Regions from separate parts of the Paenarthrobacter ureafaciens genome, predicted to be linked through region 1. Evidence: predicted binding sites of a transcription regulator. Region 1 holds the regulator's gene; the other holds the start of a gene.
What was found. Region 1 encodes LexA, which represses DNA repair genes until DNA is damaged. Its sites were predicted from a motif close to TCGAACANNTGTTCGA; they were not measured.
Positions count from the first base shown of each region.

Region 2: a site for LexA is predicted at 3,403-3,418, ahead of AUR_RS11330 (LexA family protein). Genes of this name have one in related genera too.

Region 1 is NZ_SBHM01000007.1:2,892,447-2,899,803, forward strand. Features, by position in the region: gene hflX (GTPase HflX) at 1-496, shown strand, start outside; gene AUR_RS17570 (ATP-dependent DNA helicase) at 489-2,546, shown strand; gene lexA (transcriptional repressor LexA) at 2,543-3,289, opposite strand; gene AUR_RS17580 (LysM peptidoglycan-binding domain-containing protein) at 3,630-3,986, shown strand; gene AUR_RS17585 (histidinol-phosphate transaminase) at 4,065-5,168, shown strand; gene hisB (imidazoleglycerol-phosphate dehydratase HisB) at 5,229-5,855, shown strand; gene hisH (imidazole glycerol phosphate synthase subunit HisH) at 5,852-6,616, shown strand; gene AUR_RS20350 (hypothetical protein) at 6,617-6,775, shown strand; gene priA (bifunctional 1-(5-phosphoribosyl)-5-((5-phosphoribosylamino)methylideneamino)imidazole-4-carboxamide isomerase/phosphoribosylanthranilate isomerase PriA) at 6,807-7,357, shown strand, end outside.
Region 2 is NZ_SBHM01000007.1:1,507,287-1,514,643, reverse strand. Features, by position in the region: gene trxB (thioredoxin-disulfide reductase) at 1-297, opposite strand, end outside; gene AUR_RS11355 (arsenate reductase ArsC) at 334-756, opposite strand; gene AUR_RS11350 (arsenate reductase/protein-tyrosine-phosphatase family protein) at 938-1,612, opposite strand; gene AUR_RS11345 (aquaporin) at 1,658-2,395, shown strand; gene AUR_RS11340 (ArsR/SmtB family transcription factor) at 2,443-2,796, shown strand; gene AUR_RS11335 (GNAT family N-acetyltransferase) at 2,820-3,305, shown strand; gene AUR_RS11330 (LexA family protein) at 3,433-3,864, shown strand; gene AUR_RS11325 (Y-family DNA polymerase) at 3,857-5,155, shown strand; gene AUR_RS11320 (hypothetical protein) at 5,184-5,465, shown strand; gene radA (DNA repair protein RadA) at 5,560-6,933, shown strand; gene AUR_RS11310 (hypothetical protein) at 7,023-7,357, opposite strand, start outside.

The sequences.
Region 1 (7,357 bases):
CGTCCGCTCCCTCCCGACGCAGTTGGTGGAAGCGTTCCGTTCCACGCTGGAAGAAGTGGCGGACGCGGACTTGATCCTGCACGTCGTCGACGCATCACACCCGGATCCTGAAGGCCAGATCGCTGCCGTTCGGGCCGTGTTCAGCGAGGTCGACGCCCGCAAGGTTCCGGAAATCATCGTCCTGAACAAGGTGGACGTAGCCGATCCGTTCGTGGTGGAGCGCCTGAAGCAGAAGGAGCCACGCCACGCGGTTGTTTCCACCCGTACGGGGCAGGGAATACAGGAGCTTCTGGAAACCATCAGCCAGGCCATCCCCCGGCCGGGGGTGCGTTTGGAGCTGCTCATTCCGTATGAGCGCGGCGAACTGATCAACAGGCTGCACAGCCCCGATGCCGATATCCTCAGCATCGAACACGAGGAAAACGGGACGCGGGTGGTGGCGATGGTCCACGAAGGCCTGGCCGCCGAGCTGGAGTCATTCGTCACCAATGGTTGAGCAGGTGGCGGCGGAGACCGCTGAAACGGCAGGGGAGAGGTTTACCCTCGAACTGCTGGAGAAGGCTGTTGCCGGTTTGGGTGGCCAGAGCCGTCCCGGGCAGCAGGAAATGGCAAAGCATGTGACCCGGGCCATCGAGTCCGGCGAGCATCTGCTGGTCCAGGCAGGGACGGGCACAGGCAAGTCGCTGGCCTACCTGATCCCGTTGATTGCCCATTCCATGGACAGCAACAAGCCGACCCTGGTTTCCACCGCCACTTTGGCCCTCCAGACCCAGATCGTGGGCAGGGATTTGCCCCGCCTGCTGGAGACTATCACTCCCGCCTTGGCGCGCCCGGTCAACGTGGCGCTCGTCAAAGGCCGGGCGAACTACGTTTGCCTGCAGAAGCTCGAGGGAGGGTTCCCCAGCGAGGAACCCTCCGAGGGCCAGCTTTTTTCGCTCGGAGAGGACACCAGCGTGCCGCACTTTGCGGCTTCGGTGGGCGGAGCGTCGTCGCAGCTGGGCAAGGAAGTCCTCCGTCTGCGGGAGTGGGCCGGCAAGACGGCCACAGGCGACCGGGATGAGCTCATGCCCGGCGTTACGGACAGGGCGTGGAGACAGGTTTCGGTCACGTCCATGGAATGCCTGGGGGCGCAGAAGTGTCCGCTCGCCGAGGAGTGCTTCAGCGAGTTGGCACGGGCCAAGGCGGCGGAGGCGGACGTCGTGGTCACCAATCACGCGATGCTTGCCGTCAGTGCTTTCGAGGGCCTGGCCGTGCTGCCCGAGTATGACGTCGTGGTGGTCGATGAGGCCCACGAACTGCAGGACCGGGTCACGGGAGCAGTATCCGGGCAGCTGTCGGTGGCCATGGTCCACGCCGCTGCGTCCAGTGCCCGCAAGCACACAGCCATTACCGTCGACGCCTTGAATGCCGCTGCGGACCGCTTGGATCTGGCGCTGGTGGGGGTTCCCAGCGGCTTGCAGCCGAACGGCTTGAACGACGAGCTGCTCGACTGCCTCGACCAGCTGCGGGACGCCACGCGCGCCGCGCTGTCCGATTCGAAAACGGACTCCTCCAACGCCGTCGACGGCGGACGGCAGCTTGCGCGGTCGCGCCTGATGCTCATCCTGGAACTCTGCGAGAGGCTGCTCACGGCGAAGGAAAACCGGGAAGTGGTCTGGTTCTCCAGGAACGCCGCTTTCGATCCGCAGCAGGGCTACTCCCAGCCCGATGACTCCGCACCTGCGCTCATCAACGTCGCACCGCTGAGCGTCGCAGGGCGTCTCCGTGAAGGACTGTTTGCCGATCACACAGTGGTGTTGACGTCCGCTACGCTCGCCATCGGCTCGGCCTTCGAACCGGCCGCCGGCGGATTGGGGCTGATGGGTGACGGCGCGCCCAGCTGGACAGGGCTGGACGTCGGGTCCCCCTTCGACTACCCCAAGCAGGGTGTCTTGTATGTCGCCCAGCACCTGCCGAAGCCGGGCAGGGGCACGTCGCCGGAAGCCCTGGACGAACTCGAAGACCTCATTCGGGCATCCGGTGGGGGAGCGCTGTGCCTTTTCTCCTCGCGGCGCGCGGCGGAAGAAGCGGCTGATGCCATGCGGTCGCGTTTGGATGTGGACATCCTGTGCCAGGGAGAATCCACCATGGCGGCGCTTGTGAAGCAATTCTCCGATGAACCGGACACCTGTCTCTTCGGCACCATGTCCCTGTGGCAGGGAGTGGATGTTCCGGGTGGTACCTGCCGCCTGGTTGTCATCGACCGCATCCCCTTCCCGCGGCCGGACGATCCGCTCATGACCGCACGCTCCCGGGCGGTGGCACAGTCCGGTGGTAACGGATTCATGGCGGTCTCAGCAACGCATGCGGCCATTAGGTTGGCGCAGGGCGCCGGGCGCCTTATCCGGTCGACAGGGGACAAAGGCGTGGTTGCCGTTCTTGACTCCCGGCTCTCCACGGAAAGGTACGGAGGCTTCCTGCGTGCCGCACTCCCGCCATTCTGGACGACGACGGACCGCAAGGTAGTGCAGGGAGCTTTGGGGCGGTTGGCGAAGCAGGACCCCTAGAGGGAGCGCAGCACCGAAACGACCTTGCCCATGATGGTGGCTTGATCGCCGAGGATGGGTTCGTACTGGGTGTTTTGGGGGAGCAGCCAGGTGTGCCCGTCGCGCTGGCGGAAGGTCTTGACGGTCGCTTCGTCATCAAGGAGGGCGGCCACGATGTCGCCGTTGACGGCGTCGTTCTGACGGCGGACCACCACCCAGTCGCCGTCGCAGATCGCGGCATCGATCATCGAGTCACCAGCGACTTTGAGCATGAACAGTTCGCCGTGGCCAACCAATTGCCGGGGGAGCGGGACGACGTCCTCGACGGATTGATCGGCGAGGATAGGGCCGCCGGCCGCGATCCGTCCTACCAAGGGCACCATGGCGGTGTCACTGGCAGTTGCCAGCGCGGTGACATCCATGCCGCCGCTGCTGAGCAGTGTGCCGGGAGCCTCCACCCCGGGAATGCCGGCGCCGCTGTCCAACGTCAGGGGCATGAGGACTTCCATGGCACGCGGTCGCTTGGGATCACGGCGGAGGTAACCAAGCTTCTCCAGCTGGGATAGCTGATGGGTAACGCTGGAGAGACTGGCGAGGCCGACGGTATCCCCGATCTCGCGCATGCTGGGTGGATACCCGTTGTCATTGACCGACCGCTGGATGGTCTCGAGGATTTTCTTCTGCCGGACGGTGAGGCTCTTGGGGGCTTTGGGGGCCTGTTGGCTGCGCAGGGATGCCCTGCCTCCTGTGGCTTTTGCTGCCATGTTCGCCAATGCCCTTCCGTTCCGCCCCGGGCCTGGTCCGTTGCTGCCCGAAGATGCCGGGCCCAAAAATGTCAGACCCTCCTGATGCACTGAATCTGTGCCTGTTTCTTCACTCAAACGTAGGTCAGGCACGGGCGTTTATCAAACATTTGTTCTAGCGAGTCTCGACACCATTCGTTGATAAGTGCTAAAAATGTCATAGCAAGGTTCGAATATGTGTTCTATAAGCCGTTGTCGATGTTCGAAGGATGTTCGAACGCCGGCGCGGAGTGCACACAGAGAATTGGCAAGCCTGCGCGGTTCCGCCGGCGCAGGCAATCCTTCAGGAGGGCTCAGGCTCATGTCCGCTGTTACGTTCCACGATTTCCGCTCCATCCCCGCCCCGGCGCGCATCAGGCTGACGCGGCGCGGCAGGATGGTCTTCTTCGGCATTCCCGCAATGCTCCTCGTTGCCGCCCTCCTCAGCCTGGCGGGCTTCCTCAACTCGCCGGCAAAGGCATCGGACAGCCAGGCGCAGCTTCAGCCTCCTGTCGCAGTGAGCGTGACCGTCCAGCCGGGTCAGTCCCTCTGGGGAATCGCGGGAGCTGCTGCGCCGGAACGTGACCCCCGCGACGTGATTGCGGAAATCATCGAGCTCAATGATCTCCGCGGAGGCCGTATCCAGCCCGGCCAGCAGCTGTTCGTCCCTGCCGGCTAGCCCACCGGAAAGGTTCCCAAGGGCCAGGCTCGGTGTCACAGTTACAGGGCACTTCGGCCGGACCCTTAAACTGTTGTAGTGACTGACCAGCTTGAGCGACTCGACCGACTTCCCCTCCGGACCAACCTGCGTGGACTAAGCCCCTATGGCGCTCCGCAGCTTGATGTCCCGATTTTGCTCAACGTGAACGAAAACACCCATGGTGTTCCTGCCGATGTTCAGGCGGCCATCACCGAAGCCGTCGCGGCGGCGGCCACCGGGCTCAATCGCTACCCGGACCGTGAATTCACCGAACTCCGGGAAGCGCTGGCAGAGTACCTCGGCCATGGACTTACTCCCGGCAACATCTGGGCGGCCAACGGCTCAAACGAAGTTCTGCAGCAGATACTCCAGGCCTTCGGGGGCCCCGGCCGTAAAGCGTTGGGCTTCCCGCCCACGTATTCCATGTATCCGTTGCTTGCCAGCGGAACCGATACCGAATACGTCCTCGGTGTCCGGGCGGATGACTACGGTCTGGATGCAGCCTCAGCGGCCAGGCAGGTCGCCGAAACCGGCGCCAACATCGTCTTCCTTTGCTCCCCGAACAACCCGACGGGTACCGGCCTTGGGCTGGACGTCGTGGAGGCCGTCTATGAAGCGGGTGAAGCCAGCCAGGCAATCGTGATCGTGGACGAGGCCTATCACGAGTTCGCCCACGACAACACCCCGAGCGCCTTGACCCTGTTGCCCGGGAGGGAGCGCTTGATCGTCTCCCGGACCATGAGCAAGGCTTTCGCTCTTGCCGGAGCCCGGTTGGGTTACATGGCAGCTGCTCCCGAGGTGACCGATGCGATCAGGCTTGTCCGCTTGCCCTACCACCTCTCTGCCGTCACGCAGGCTACTGCCCTCGCCGCTCTGCGTCACCGCGAGGCCCTGATGGCCGACGTCGAGGATATCAAGGTGCAGCGGGACCGGATCGTGACAGAGCTCCTTCGAATGGGCCTCAAGCCCGCGGCGTCGGACTCCAACTATGTGTTCTTCGGCGGCTTGGAGAACCCGCACGAGGTATGGCAGGGCTTGCTTGATGCCGGCGTGCTGATCCGGGACGTCGGTATCCCCGGCCACCTGCGCGTCACGGCCGGGACCGAGGCGGAAACCACGGCCTTCCTGGAAGCGCTGGAGTCCCTTCTGGAATCCAAGTAGTCCCTGGCCCAACTAGACTTGTCCATAGATCCACCCCTCTGTTTGAAGGACGTTCCCCCCATGAGCGAAACCGGTTCAACGCCGTCCGCTGCCCGTACCGCGCGCATGGAGCGCACCACCAGCGAATCCTCCGTGCTGGTGGAGATCAACCTCGACGGCTCCGGCGTCTCCGATATCAGCACATCGGTGCCGTTCTACGACCACATGCTAACGGCGTTGTGCAAGCACTCGCTCATCGACATGACCGTGAAGGCTACGGGCGATACCCACATTGATGCCCACCACACGGTGGAAGACGTGGCTATCACTTTCGGAGAGGTCCTGCGCACGGCCTTGGGCAACAAGGCCGGAATCCGTCGTTTCGGCGAAGCCACCGTTCCCCTCGATGAAGCGCTGGCGCACGCGGTCGTGGATGTGTCCGGCAGGCCCTACCTCGTCCACGGCGGCGAGCCGGCCGGGCAGGAATACCACTTGATCGGCGGACACTTCACTGGATCCCTGACACGTCACGTCTTCGAGGCCATCACTCTCCACGCCGGCATCTGCCTCCACATGAACGTCCTGGCCGGTCGGGATCCCCACCACATCGTGGAGGCCCAGTTCAAGGCCTTCGCCCGCGCGCTGCGTGCCGCCGTTGAGTCCGATCCGCGCGTGGAGGGCATACCCTCCACGAAGGGAGCACTATGAGCAACCAGATCCTCAAGGACGGAGCCGTAGCCGATGCCTCGGCTACGGCCAAGCCGGAGTCTCCCGAGGGTAAACCGACAGTTACGGTACTGGACTACGGTTCCGGTAACGTGCGCTCGGCCGTGCGTGCACTCGAACGCGCCGGAGCGCATGTGATCCTCAGCTCCAAGCCGGAAGATGTCCTTAATGCCGACGGCCTGGTGGTCCCCGGTGTGGGTGCCTTCGAAACCGTCATGAAGGAATTGAAGGCCGTTGACGGTATCCGCATGATCGGCCGTCGTGTGGCAGGCGGACGTCCCGTGCTGGGCATTTGCGTTGGCCTCCAGGTCCTGTTCGAGGCAGGCGTGGAGCACGGCACCGAATCCGAAGGCATGGGCGAGTGGCCGGGCAAGGTGGAACTCCTCCCGGCCCCGGTTGTTCCGCACATGGGATGGAACACTGTGGATGTGCCCGAGGGGTCCAGGCTTTTTGACGGCGTGGAAGGCGAACGTTTCTACTTCGTCCACTCCTACGGCGTCCAGGAATGGAACTTCGACGTCGTCCAGCCGCGGATGGCACCACCGAAGGTGACGTGGGCCGAACACGGTGCCCGCTTCATTGCCGCCGTGGAGAACGGGCCGCTGTGCGCTACGCAGTTCCACCCGGAGAAGTCCGGCGACGCCGGGGCACGGTTGCTGCGCAACTGGGTGGACGGCCTGAGGAAGCCGCAGGCCGAAAGCACCGCGCCCGCGGGCAGCGACGGATCCGAAGGCGCCGCCTGAATGTGGTCCGTAGTCCTCATGGGCCTGGCCGGGCTTCTGGTGGGTGGCGGCATTTCCTTCCACCAACAGAAGAAGCCCCGCTGGGTTTCCATATCTTTCTACGTGCTGGCCGGGATGTCCCTGCTCGCTGCGTATCTCCTGACGCTCCCCGGTAAATAAGCCCGCGCTCCCACCAACTGCAAGGACACTCATGACTTCCTCCACCCAGCCCGTACTGGAACTCCTGCCCGCCGTCGACATCGTCGACGGCCAGGCGGTCCGCCTCCTCCAAGGCGAAGCAGGATCCGAAACCAGCTACGGAACGCCGCTGGAAGCTGCCCTGAACTGGCAGGAAGCCGGCGCCGAATGGGTTCACATGGTGGACCTGGATGCCGCGTTCGGACGCGGGAACAACGCCGACCTCATCAGCGAGGTTGTCTCGCAGTTGACGGTAAAGGTGGAACTGTCCGGCGGCCTGCGTGACGACGAATCGCTGGAACGGGCACTCGGCCTCGGAGTGGCCCGGGTCAACCTCGGCACGGCCGCCCTTGAGAACCCGGAGTGGACCCGCCGCGCCATTGAGCGCTTCGGCGACAAGATCGCCGTCGGACTTGATGTCCGCGGAACCACCCTTGCAGGCCGCGGCTGGACCAAAGAGGGCGGTGACCTCTGGGAGGTACTGGGCCGACTGGAAGATGCCGGCTGCGCGCGCTACGTAGTGACCGATGTCACCAAGGACGGCACCTTGCAGGGCCCCAACGT
Region 2 (7,357 bases), 1.4 Mb from region 1:
GGCGCCCGTGACCACGCGCTTAAGGTGACCGGTGAGATCAACTTCGGTGACGTCGTCGAACACCACCTGCGCACCAAACTTCTCAGCCTGTTCCTGCAGACCGTCCATCAGTTCGGGGCCTTGGATCCCGCCTGGGAAGCCCGGGAAGTTCTCCACCTCGGTGGTGTTCATCAGCGCCCCGCCGGCGGTGACGGACCCGGCCAGGACCAAAGGCTTGAGGCCGGCGCCGGCGGCGTAAATGGCTGCGGTGTACCCGGCAGGGCCGGAGCCGATGATGATCAGTTGTTCGGTGCTCACGAAACTGCTCCTAAGAGAGAGACTGGAAGGGCCGGGTTATTTGGCGGCTGGGATCAGGGAAGCGATCAGGTCCTCGATGCGGCTCTTGATCTCGTCCCGGATCGGACGGACCGCCTCCACACCCTGCCCTGCCGGGTCTTCCAGGACCCAGTCCTCGTAGCGCTTGCCGGGGAAGTACGGGCATTCGTCCCCGCAGCCCATCGTGATCACAACGTCCGAGGCCTGCACGGCCTCGGTGGTCAGGACCTTCGGGATCTCGGCGGACATGTCGATGCCGAGTTCGGCCATGGCCTCGACGGCTGCGGGGTTGACCTTGTCCGCAGGCTGGGAACCGGCGGAGCGGACCTCGATCGCGCCGTGCGCCAGAGTGGTCAGGAACGCTGCGGCCATCTGGGACCGGCCGGCGTTGTGGACGCAGACGAACAGAACGGACGGCTTCTTGACGGTTTCGGTGCTCATAAGGAGTTCTCCTGGGTTTGGGTTGGGTGAGCTGTTCGGCTTGGCTATTCGGGGCCGCAACCCACACCCTCCAGATATTGATGTTCGTCGATGTAGGGAGTATTTCCCAAAACATTGATGATTGTCAATATTTAGATGAGGCGAGGTTTGGCCCCGGCGTTTGGGTGGTTGGCGTGGGTGTTCAGGCGGCGTGCAAACGTGGGGCGAGGTCGCTGATTCGGCGGGTGATGTCCTGGTAGGCGTGCTCGAAAGCGGCGGGGGTGCCGGACCGGACGGGGTCCGGAACGGACCAGTGAATATTGCTTGGCGGGGCGGCGAGCTCTTCGTGGGCACTGTCGCAAACGGTGATGATGAAGTCGCGCCCGTCGGCGACGTCATCCAGGTGCTGCGGAGCACGGTGGCCGAGGTCCAGCCCATGCCGGGCCGCGATCTCGATGGCCCCGGGAGCGATGCGTTCGGCGGGGTGGGTGCCCGCGGAAGCGGCCGGGATATCGCTGGCCTGCCGCCAGAGGGCGGTAGCCAGTTGGGAGCGGGCACTGTTGTGGGTGCACACGAACAACACCCGGCGCACGGCATGCCCGACACCGGGAGTGAGACCATCCAGGGAGCCAGGGGTGAGGCTGAGGTAGCTGCGGCGCTTGTCTGCTTCGGAGCGGTGCCGCCCGACCAGGCCTGCAACCTCGAGGGTGCGCAGGTGGTGGGAGAGCAGGTTGGAGGGGATGCGAAGCTCGGCCTGCAGTTCGCTGGGCGAGTAGTCACCCAAGGTGAGCAGATCCACGATCCGCAGCCGGGCAGCGTCGGCCAGGGCCGCATGCTTCGCTAGCCGAACGTCGAAGGTGGTTCGCTCAGTTTTCATTGGTTCAATCTTGACTGAGATAATTTTCCCGGTCAAGCTTGTGGCATGACTTCACAGCAGCCGCCATTGTGGCGCCGCGCCTTGGCCGAACTGATCGGCACCTGCCTGCTTGTCGCCGTCGTGGTCGGGTCCGGGATCGCCGCGCAGCAGTTGTCCCCGAACGACGTCGGCCTGCAGTTGCTGGAAAACAGCACCGCCACGGTGCTGGGGCTCACGGTGCTGATCCTGGTGTTCGGCCCCGTCAGCGGGGCGCACTTCAACCCGGTCGTTTCCGCGGCGGACTGGTTCCTGGGCCGGCGCCATGGCACCGGACTGAACCTGACCGAACTCGGCACCTACGCAGTGGCGCAAGTCGCTGGTGCGATCGGCGGCAGCGTCCTGGCCAACGTGATGTTCGACCTCGGGACCTCGACCTCAACCAAGGACCGCACCACGCCCGGGCACCTGGTCGCTGAAGCCGTCGCCACCGCCGGGCTCATCCTTCTCATCTTCTCCCTGGCCCGCACAAACCGCGGACTGCTGGCCGCCCCGGCGGTCGGGGCATACATCGGGGCCGCATACTGGTTCACGTCCTCGACCTCGTTCGCGAACCCAGCCGTGACCATCGGCCGGATTTTCACCGATACCTTCGCAGGCATCGCCCCGGTCTCCGTTCCCGGCTTCATCCTCGCCCAGATCACTGGCGCCGCACTGGGCCTGGGCCTACTACTGGCCCTGTTCCCCGCGGCTGGGAGTGCCGCGGACGACGTCGTCGTTCCGCACCCCGCCAAAGAGACGGCCTGACCGCAACTTGATATTGATGCTTGTCAATATTCGGGCATAATGGGGAGATGACTTCTCCGCTGACCCTCGAACCGGATACTACCGCCGACCGTGGCTGCTGCGCCCCCGATGCTGCTGCCCTCGATGCCGAGGAAGCCAAGCAGCGGGCCATGGTCTTCAAGGCCCTGGCCGACCCGAACCGGCTCCGGCTGCTCTCCATCGTCAAGGCCTCATCCACCGGCGAAGCGTGCGTATGCGACCTCCCCGGGCCGCTGGAACTGAGCCAACCTACCGTGTCCCACCACCTCAAAGTGCTGGTAGAGGCCGGGCTGCTGCACCGGGAGAAGCGCGGCACGTGGGCCTACTTCTCCCTCGTCCCCGGCGCCCTCGATGAGGTCGCCGCGACGCTCGCCACGCTGTGAGCCCCGCAGCGCCGATCAGGGCAATGCAGCCCGGGGACTGGCCCGCGGTGCGAAGGATCTACCAGGAAGGGATCGACGGCGGCCACGCCACGTTCGAATCCACCGCCCCCGACTGGGAGGCGTTCAACACCACGCGGCTCCCCGGCCACCGCCACGTCGCCGGCCTACCAGGCCGGGCCGCTCTGGGCTGGGCAGCCGTCACGCCGGTGTCATCCCGGACCGCATACGCCGGAGCGGTCGAACACTCCATCTACGTCAGCACGGACGCCCACGGTCAGGGCATCGGCGCCGCCCTGCTCCAGGCACTGATCGCCTCCACCGAGAGCGCAGGGATCTGGACTATTCAATCCAGCGTCTTCCCCGAAAACGAACCCAGCCTCAAACTCCACCAGACCCACGGCTTCACAGTAGTCGGACGCCGCAATCGCATCGCCCGCATGCCGCACGGTCCACTCGCCGGGCAATGGCGCGACACACTCCTCATCGAACGGCGTTCCGCACTGATCTGATGGCCTCGTAGCACTGCCGGCCGGGCCACGGCGAAGAGTCGCCTCGGATGCGTTCGATTAAGAAGCTATTTTGTCGGCCGCCTGCAGTACAGTTAATTCGAACATAAATTCGAATAAAAGGTGTGTTGTGGGCGTGATAGTTGGCCCCCGCGTGATAGATGCGGGACTGTCTCTGGTGAGGATCCTGGTGGCGCCGGTCGCGGTGGCCGCCGGTTATCCCTCGCCGGCGCAGGACTACTTTGAGGGCCGGATCGACCTCAACGAGCACCTGATCAAAGATGTGACCAGCACATTCATCGTCCGGGTCACCGGGCAGTCGATGGAGCAGGCCGGGATCAGTGACGGGGACGAGCTGATCGTCAACCGTGCCTTGGAACCGAAGGACGGCTCCGTGGTGATCGCGGTGCTTGACGGGGAATTGACCATCAAGCGGCTCCGGATCACTCCCACGGCCGTGCTTTTGCAGGCGGACAATCCCCGTTTTCCGGACATCGTGGTTCCGGCGCTGTCCGAACTCACCATCTGGGGCGTGGCCACGAGGTGCCTGCACCATGTCTAGGCCAGCACTAATGCGCCGGATGCAGGAAATCGCGCACGTGGACGTTAACTGCTTCTACGCTTCGGCCGAGCGCGCCTTCAACCCTTCCCTGGAAGGCAAACCGGTAATCGTGCTCTCCAACAATGACGGCTGCGCCGTCACCCGTTCCCCTGAAGCCAAGAAGCTGGGAATCGGCCTCGGCGAGCCGTGGTTCAAACTCCGGCCCCGCGCCAAGGAATGGGGTCTGGTGGCCCTCTCCAGCAACTACGAACTCTACGGCGACATCTCCGCCCGGGTCATGGAATTGCTGGGCCGCTACTCGGCCTGGTTGGAGGTCTACTCAATCGACGAAGCATTCCTGGGCGTCAAAGGCGAACCGGAGCAACTGCTGGAGTTGGGCCGGACCATTCGTACGGCCTGCCGGCGGCACGTCGGCGTGCCCGTCTGTGTCGGCATAGCCCCCACCAAGACCCTGGCCAAGCTGTGCAACAAATGGGCCAAGCACAATCCGGCCTTCCGCGGCGTATGCAGGTGGGAATCAGTACCCGCGGAACAGCGCGAGGCGCTGATGGGGCGGCTTTCCGTGATCGAAATTTGGGGAGTCGCCACCCGGCTCACCAAGCGCCTGAACGCGATGGGCATCTTTTCGATTCTGGATCTGGCCCGGGCGAACCCCGTGGCGATCCGGGACAGATTCTCCATCGTCATGATGCGCACCGTCCTGGAACTGCAAGGCACACCATGCATCCCCATGGAAGAGGAACGCGTCGGCAGGGACCAACTGATCTTCTCCCGTTCCTTCTCCACGCCGATCACCACGGCGGCAGGGTTGCGGCAGGTCATGAGCGTCTACGCCCAGATGGCCTCTGCACGCCTGGCCAAACACGACCTGCAGGCCAAGGTCCTGACCGCGTTCGCCGCTACGTCCCACTTCAACCCCAACGAGAAATCCTTCCCGTCGGTCTGCCTGACCCTGCCCGCACCAACCGCCGACCCCGTGCTGCTCACCAGGGCCGCCCATGCACTGCTCCCCCAGATCCACGAAAACGTGAAGTACGTGCGGGCGGGAATCATGGTCACCGACCTGCGTCCCACCGGGAACCAGAAGCCGCTGGAACTGTTCCAAAATCCCCACGAAGAACGCGGCATCGGGACCCTGCTCGAGGACGTCTCCAAACGCTATGGACGCGGAACAATCGGCCTCGGGCACGCAGGCATCCGCGGCGGACCCGACTGGACCATGAAACGCGACATGCTCTCCCCCAGATACACCACCCACTGGGACGAACTCCCCCTCGTCAAAGCCGCCTGACCCTGCTGACAAGTAGAAAGAAGCCCCCATGACCCTGGCTCCCGAACACCCGAACTGCACACTCCATGAGGTCGCTGTCCGGTTCAGCCCCGGCGGCACCCCGATGGCCATCCGCCATGACGGAGTGATCTGGATGGTGGACCCGGACATCCACGCCGACCACTGGTTTACGCAGGACTCCGCAGGTGACACCCCGCGCGAGCACTGGCAAGTCCAAGCCAAACTCCCCACGGCAGGGGCGGAACTGCGGACTTTCACACTTCGCCGGGAGCCGCTGGACGTCGCTTGGCGGCTCGAATCAATCAGCTGATGCCCTATGATCCGTGCCGCGCCGCCGTGCCGGAACAACCCCGGGAACAGATCGCTGCCTTATCCTGTCAGTCCCCCCGGCTAACCTTGAACGCATGGCTTCCAAGACGTCCCGTGCTTCCAAGACACCCGCTTACAAATGCGCCGAATGCGGCTGGACGGCCATCAAATGGGTGGGTCGGTGCGGCGAGTGCCAGGCCTGGGGAACCGTCGAGGAGTACGGCGCCACGGTTGCGCGTACGACGGCGGCGGCTACAGTGCTGGAGCCGGCCCGCCGGATCGCTGAGGTAGACGGGACAACCGCAGCGTTCCTGCCCACAGGCGTGGACGAACTCGACCGCGTCCTGGGAGGAGGGCTGGTCCCCGGCGCCGTCATCCTGCTCGCCGGGGAACCCGGCGTCGGGAAGTCCACCCTCCTGCTGGACGTCGCCGCGAAGTTTGCCCGCACCGGGCAGGACGTCCTCTACATCACGGGTGAAGAGTCCGCTGCACAGGTGAAGTTGAGGGCCGAGCGGATCGATGCGGTGGCGCACACCCTTTACCTGTCGGCAGAGACGGATCTGGGCCAGGCGCTTGGCCAGGTGGAAAAGCTGGAACCCAAACTCCTCATCGTGGACTCGGTGCAGACGTTGAGCAGTGCCGACGTCGAAGGCAGCGCTGGCGGTGTTTCCCAGGTGCGCGAAGTCGCGGCTTCAATCATCGCCGCTGCCAAACGCCGCAACATGACCACTCTTCTGGTTGGCCACGTCACCAAGGACGGAAACATTGCCGGGCCGCGGCTCCTTGAACACCTGGTGGATGTTGTGTGCCAGTTCGAAGGCGAGCGCCACTCACGGCTTCGCTTGCTTCGCGCCGTCAAGAACCGCTACGGCGCCACGGACGACGTCGGCTGCTTCGACCTGAACGAGGCCGGAATCGAAGGACTGGCTGATCCGAGCGGGCTGTTCGTTTCGCGGACCCGCGAACCCGTCTCGGGTACCTGCATCACGGTCACTATGGAGGGGCGCCGCCCTCTCCTTGCAGAGGTGCAGTCGCTCTTGGCGGACAGCGCCAACGCCCAGCCGCGGCGGGCCACCAGCGGCTTGGAGAGTTCCCGCGTTGCCATGCTGCTGGCCGTGCTCCAGCAGCGGGCCGGATGCATGCTGCATAAGGATGATTCGTATGTGGCGACAGTCGGCGGGGTGAAACTGAGCGAACCCGCAACGGACTTGGCGGTGGCCCTCGCTGTCGCATCCGCCAAGTCCCGCAAGGCCCTCCCACAGCGTCTGATCGCCTTTGGCGAAGTGGGGCTGGCCGGTGAAGTCCGTCCTGTGCCCGGGATCAACCAGCGGATCCAGGAAGCCCATCGGCTCGGCTTCACGCACGCGATCGTTCCGGCCAGTCCTGCGGGAGCCGGGGTCATCCCCGAAGGCTTCTCGGTGCGTGAGGTTGGGCATCTTGCGGAGGCGCTGGAACTGCTGATCACCTAAGCTGTGCTACCGAGCTGCGCGGTACGGCCTTGAACGCGCCGCAGTGCAGATCGTCCGTGGACGATCTGCACTGCGAACAATAAAGCCTCTTATGGGACGGCGAGGTCTCTGCGGTAGATAGCGCGGCCCGCGAGCGCAGCCACTATGAGGGCCGTACCGGACATAAGCAGGGCGCCCTGGAGGTTGAAAGTTTCGACCGGCATGGCCGAGGAATGCCTGAACGGGCTAAGGTCCCGGAGCCAGGCGGGCAGGCCGAGAAGTTCGCCGAACTGTGCGAGGACGAGCGCGACCCCCAGTGCCGCCCACCCGACGGGGCTGGATAAGCGGGGCGTGAAGGCGAACACGAGCGCGGTGAGCGCTGGGAACACCAGTGCTGCAGGGACGTGCGCCAGGGACGCGGCCACCACTATGTCCGGGCTGCTCC